One region of the Bradyrhizobium sp. 155 genome, then DNA from elsewhere that is predicted to be linked to it. Evidence: predicted binding sites of a transcription regulator. Region 1 holds the regulator's gene; the other holds the start of a gene.
The links. The regulator LexA, encoded in region 1, represses DNA repair genes until DNA is damaged. The targets are predictions, from matches to a motif close to TGTTCNNNNTGTGTTCNG.

Region 1 (3,205 bases):
GCGGGGCAGGGACGGATATCTGCACCTGATCAGGACGAACAAGGACAGCTTTCTGCTCAAGGAATGGCTCGCTGCCGACGCCGATCCGCGCGATGCGGGCAGAGCCTCGCTTGCCGATGGCGTGTCCTGCGACGAATCCGGCTGCGTGACGCCACTGGCCGACGGGAGGCTGGTCGCGCTGGCACTGCGCGTCGACGCTCTCGCGGACGATTGCAGTCGGGCCGCGCTGGTGGTGACGACTCGTCCCGCACCGCCTGATTGCGCGGCGATGGTGGTCGATCGGCAGCGGCTCGCCAGCCAGAGCGCGCTGGCGCTGACGCAGCGTGGTGACGGTTTTGTGGTTCAGGCAGTGAGGGCGAGAGGCACGAGCCGCCCCTGGTTGCCGGCCGGCGCCGGCGAGGGTGATTTCGACGGCAGCCTCGCGCCAAAGTCGACCGCGCCTCGCATCAAGGACGCAACGCCGGCGGACACCGACCTGCAAGCCGACGATTGATCTGATGGTGCGGAGCAACGCAGTGGTTCGGTGCGTCCGTTCGGATTAGCGGGGTGCAAACCACACCATCTCGCCGGCCACGGCCGGCGATGGCGATTTAATCCTGACCTCCGACTTCGTAGCCGGAGGGCGGCTCTGTCAGCCGATCGGCAGGTGCGTGACGGTCGGCTGCCTGTCGGCGGTGATCTGCGCCTTGTGCTCGCGCTCGGTGACCGACTGAGTCACCGGCAGTTGCAGCACCGTCGCGCGCTGGCCTTCGACGAGCTGCGTCACCAGCACGTATTTGCCGTCGGGGAATTCGATCGCATCATGATGGCGGTCGGGAACGTGCGGATCGATCTTGCCGAACTTGCCCACGCGGGAATTGATGGTGCGCGTCCAGATCCAGCGATTGTCGTAGCGGACGTCGTCGGCGAAGGCGAGCTCCGTCCCCGGCAGCAGGCAGACGGCAACAGACGGATCGGCTGCAGAGGCGAAGCCGCGCGTCGAGGTGCCGCGGAAGCTTGTCGTGACGATCGTCTCGCCGACTTCGGCGGGGCGCGACGCGACGGCATGTAGGCTGTAGTCACACATCGGGTGCTCCTCATGCTGGGATAGCAACCCGCGTCTCTTATCGAGGCGCAGGCCTCTATCAGAGTGGAAGCACGAACGCTCTGCTTGGTTGTGGGCAAATCTGCGGCTGGCTTCCGCAAGCCGCGATCACATTATCTTTCCCGAATTCAATAGGAACAAAGCTCGCCGCGATGCATTCGGGAGGCGCGTACGCGAACATTGCCAACTTGGCTGCAACGGCCGAACTTGACCGCTGGTCGCTGTTTCCTCGAACAACCGAGCCGCGAAGCGGTGCTGCTTGAAGCGGTGCTGCTTCGTCGGCGTGGCGAGGAGCCAGCGTTGGAGGAGGGGCCGGATAGTCTGTGCAGAACCAGAAAGGCTATCCAGCCGGAGCGGACGATGATCCGCTCCAATCTCTGACCGGCGATGTCGATCGGAAGCGCGCGAGGCGCCAAGCACCTCCGGCATGAAGTGCTTCCGATATGAAGTACTGCCGATAGAAAGACTCCCGGTATCAGTACTTCCGGTAAAGCCCGATCAGCTTGCCCTGAATCTTCACCCGGTTGGGCGGCAGGATGCGGACCTCATAGGCCGCGTTGGCGGGCTCGAGCGCGATCGAGGCGCCGCGACGGCGGAAGCGCTTCAGCGTCGCTTCCTCGTCGTCGATCAGCGCCACCACGATGTCGCCGGTATCGGCGCTCTCGTTGCGCTGGATCAGGGCCATGTCGCCGTCGAGAATGCCGGCTTCGACCATCGAGTCGCCGCGCACTTCCAGCGCGTAATGCTCGCCCGAGCCGAGCATGTCAGGCGGTACGCTGATAGTATGGCTGCGGGTCTGCAACGCCTCGATCGGCGTGCCGGCCGCGATGCGGCCCATCACCGGCACCGCGACGGGACGTTCGCCCTCGTCAGCGGGCAGGCTCGCGCTCGCACGCACCTTGCCGAGATTGCCCTCGATGACGCTCGGCGTGAAGCCGCGGCGGCTGCCAGCGGCTGCCTGGAGCTCCGGCAGCTTGATGACTTCAATCGCACGGGCGCGGTTGGGCAGGCGTCGGATGAAGCCACGCTCCTCGAGCGCCGTGATCAGGCGATGGATGCCCGACTTCGAGCGCAGATCGAGCGCATCCTTCATCTCGTCGAAGGAGGGCGGCACGCCGCTTTCCTTCAGACGTTCACTGATGAACCGCAGAAGCTCGTATTGTTTGCGCGTTAACATCTCGACCAAAGTCCCCCGGTTGATGTCGTCCGATTCCGAGACGCTGAATTCGGCCATAAGCCGCTGCATGCTCGAAACAAATCATGAACAGACACTATATGTTCGATACATGTTCCGCAACTGCTTAATTTACCGTGAACAGAGCAAAGTGCGCGGAACGCGCGTTGCGGGGGCGCTCAGACGGGGAGCCGCAACACTTCGCAAGCCGTGCCGGCTTCGGCCTTCGGCGCGAATGGTGCGCGGACGAGAAGTACCTGTGCTGCAGCGAGATTCGCAAGCAGCGAAGAGTCCTGATGATTGACGGGAACAACGACGCGTGTGCCATCGTCACGCTCCTCAAGATGCGCGCGCAGATAGTCCTCGCGCTGGTCGTTGGCGCCGACGTCGCGGCCGAGCACGGCGCGTTCACGGCGATGGTGAATCACTGAACGGCCCGACAGGGCGCGAATCAGCGGCACCATGAACAGGAAAGCGCACACGTAGGACGATACGGGATTGCCCGGCAGGCCGATCACACCCATTGCGCCGAGTCGCCCGTGCATCATCGGCTTGCCTGGCCGCATCGCGATCTTCCAGAACGCCATCGCGATGCCTTCGTCCCGCAGTGCCTGCTGGACCAGATCGTGGTCGCCGACCGATGCGCCGCCGGTCGTGATCAGGACGTCGGCGCCGCTCTCGCGGGCGCGGCGGATGCCGGCGGTGGTGGCCTCGAGCGTGTCGGCGGCAATACCGAGGTCGATGGTCTCGGCGCCCTCGCTGCGGGCGAGCGCGTGCAGGGCGTAGCCGTTGGAATAGACGATCTGGCCGTGGCCGGGCGTGGTGCCCGGCATCACCAGCTCGTCGCCGGTGGCGAGAATCGCGACCTTCGGACGCCTGACAACGGCAAGGTGCGGATGATTCATCCCGGCGGCGAGCGCGAGGTCTCGCTCGGTCAGACGGCTTCC
Region 2 (3,205 bases), 880 kb from region 1:
TGCCGTCTTGGCGACGGTGAACTCGATGCCCCTGTGATTCATGGCCATCTCCCACGATTCACTTCCATCACTGAGAACATGCTGGGCGGCATAATATTCCAAGGGAAAGCCAAACCTGTCGGTAAGCCCCGGATAGCTCACGGCTATCGCGCAAACGCACGCGCTCCGGAACATACGAAATCGAAATTCGAAAGACGTCGGCCGCGCGCGTCGGCGCGAGACCTCATGCCCGTGGTTCTCCGGCCAAGAACAGAGTTCCGAGAATGGGTAAGGGCGCCTTCCGGAACGCGGCGGCATGTGCCTTGCTTGGCCCGATGCGGCTAAGCAACATGGACGCGTCATGCCGGGCATTCCCCGCCGCTATTCTCATTTCGTGTTCGGAATCATCCAGTCCGGACTGACCTCGCTGATCGCCGCGGGCATCGCCAGCTTTCCCGCAGGGAACGCGCTGGACTTCCTGGCGCACTGGATGGTGTCGTGGCTGATCGCATGGGCGGCGATGCTGCCGATCGTGCTGCTCGCAGCGCCGGCGATCCGCGCCTTCTCGCTGCGGCTGACGCAGGAGGAGGGCGGTTCGCAAACCGGCCGGCCGGCAAGAAAATCAGCATGAAAATCGGAATGAAAAAACCCCGCTTGGGAGAACCAAGCGGGGAGAAGGTTATTGGAGGCTGAGGTGCTGGGCTGCAACACCATAGCCGGGCGACCCTAGCCGGCTCAGCTTACGACAGCCTGACAAGGCCCGACGGTGGCAGCAAAAGCCGGAGCGCGGGGGCCGCAGACTGGCCCCGCACCGGTCCCAATTTCGACATCCGTTCGCACAACTCAGGACACAACCGCAGGCGAGATTTCGCGGCGACGGTGCTGCCATGGGGGAAACGTGGCGTGCCGGCAACGGGGTGGCATCATGGACAACGTAGAGCGGTCATTCGCCGCCGCGACGGCGGCTGGCTTCGTCGTGCTGGTAATCGGCATCGGGTTGCTGGTTCTGCTGTAGGCGCTGTTGGGTGCGGAAGATGGCTCCGAGGGTGGAAAGGCCCGTGCGCGCCTTTCAAAAACGCGAAAACAACCCCATGCACAGTAGCGTGCCTACAAATTTCCCACCCAATCAATGGCTTACTGGTAGTATTTGGATACCATATCGGCTCAGATTCGCCTTTCACGGCCATCCGAATCCCGATTCCCGTGCCGATTCCCTGAGATCAACGGGCGGCCGCTCCGGCACCGTCGCCAGCGCAGTCCCAGCGGCCTAATGAACCTTGATCGCGTCCAGCGGCAAGCGGAGTTCGGCGGCACGCTCTTCGCGGTCTTTCTTGCGGAACTCGTTTTCCTTACGCTCGAACTTGCTCAGCTCCTCCCGCGCCGCCTCCAGCAGCGGAGTGCGCCGGGTCGTATCGTGATGCGTGTTGTTCGTCATGACTGAAGTCCCCAGAGTTGCGGTCTCGTCCAAGAGCTATCCAGGAGAAGGCCGCAGACCGCGAAAGGTTCGGTGCCGGACGATTGCGGAATTCTGACGGCGCACAGCGCATCCGTCTTTGATGCGCGTCAGGCAGCCAAAATCGCAAAAGAACATATTGCGAACCTAGAACAAATAGGGTACATTGTTTTTATCGCCGCGCCACCTCGCCAATCGTTTGTCCCTCACGCGAATCCTCGTCATAAGGAGCACGACCCGATGTCCACCACTGCCCTGCGTATCGTCGAAGGATCCTCCATGGACAAGAGTAAAGCTCTCGCCGCCGCGCTCTCCCAGATCGAGCGTCAGTTCGGCAAGGGCTCGGTGATGAAGCTTGGCAAGAACGACCGTTCGATGGATGTCGAGGCGGTCTCTTCGGGCTCGTTGGGGCTTGATATCGCGCTCGGGATCGGCGGCCTGCCGAAGGGGCGCGTCGTGGAGATCTACGGGCCGGAATCCTCGGGCAAGACCACGCTGGCGCTGCACACGGTGGCGGAAGGGCAGAAGAAGGGCGGCATCTGCGCCTTCATCGACGCCGAGCACGCGCTCGACCCGGTCTATGCGCGCAAGCTGGGCGTCAATATCGACGAGCTCCTGATCTCCCAGCCGGACACCGGCGAGCAGGCGCTGGAAATCTGCGACACGCTGGTGCGCTCCGGCGCGGTCGACGTGCTGGTGATCGATTCGGTCGCGGCGCTGGTGCCGAAGGCCGAGCTCGAGGGCGAGATGGGCGATGCGCTGCCGGGTCTGCAGGCGCGTCTGATGAGCCAGGCGCTGCGCAAGCTGACGGCGTCCATCAACAAGTCCAATACGATGGTGATCTTCATCAACCAGATCCGCATGAAGATCGGCGTGATGTACGGCTCGCCGGAAACCACCACCGGCGGCAACGCGCTGAAATTCTATGCTTCCGTCCGCCTCGACATCCGCCGCATCGGCGCGATCAAGGAGCGTGACGAAGTGGTCGGCAACACCACGCGCGTCAAGGTCGTCAAGAACAAGCTGGCGCCGCCGTTCAAGCAGGTCGAGTTCGACATCATGTACGGCGAGGGCGTCTCCAAGATGGGCGAGATCCTCGATCTCGGCGTCAAAGCCGGCATCGTCGAAAAATCCGGCGCCTGGTTCTCCTACGACAGCCAGCGTCTTGGCCAGGGCCGCGAGAATTCGAAAGCGTTCCTGAAGGCCAACCCCGACATCACCGCCAAGATCGAGACCTCGATCCGCCAGAACTCCGGCCTGATCGCCGAGCAGATTCTCGCCGGCAGCCCCGAGCGTGACGCCGACGGCGAGGAGCCGGCGGACGAGTAAGCTTCAACAGTAAAGTTTTCGCGAGGAGCGGGCGCTGAGGACGTTGAGTTGCCGACGTCTTCGGCGCCTGTTTCGTTTGGGATTGGTCGTGCTCGGGGGGCGCGATGAAGCGGTTGATCTTGACCAGTTCGTCCGGAAGCGGGCTCGCCCGATCGGGCTTGGCGGAGCTTGTCATCTCATCCTCGTTTCACTTTGAGTGGGGACCGCTGCCCTCGCCCGAGAAGCTCGCAGCCTTTTTCGCCGCGCGTTCGGCGAATCTCGGGCCGGGTGATCATTGGTCCGACTGGGGCATCCGGTGGCCCAAGGACATCAAGGCCCGCAAAGACTTGTCCCTTGCGAACTTCTGCGAGCAATATGACGTGGTTGAACTTTGGTTCGACCCAGCTCCCCGGGATCAATTGCAGCTCGTCTGGCTGCTGGACCACCTCAGCTCCTGCTCCTCGC

Region 2: a site for LexA is predicted at 1,581-1,598, ahead of recA (recombinase RecA). Genes of this name have one in related genera too.

The regions. Positions count from the first base shown of each region.
Region 1 is NZ_CP064704.1:3,641,202-3,644,406, forward strand. It holds partial or broken gene IVA93_RS17735 (ComEC/Rec2 family competence protein) at 1-493, shown strand, start outside; gene IVA93_RS17740 (hypothetical protein) at 632-1,066, opposite strand; gene lexA (transcriptional repressor LexA) at 1,560-2,261, opposite strand; gene IVA93_RS17750 (molybdopterin molybdotransferase MoeA) at 2,438-3,205, opposite strand, start outside.
Region 2 is NZ_CP064704.1:2,756,660-2,759,864, forward strand. It holds gene IVA93_RS13295 (hypothetical protein) at 1-42, opposite strand, end outside; gene IVA93_RS13300 (DUF2798 domain-containing protein) at 341-610, shown strand; gene IVA93_RS13305 (hypothetical protein) at 1,247-1,414, opposite strand; gene recA (recombinase RecA) at 1,673-2,761, shown strand; gene IVA93_RS13315 (hypothetical protein) at 2,866-3,205, shown strand, end outside.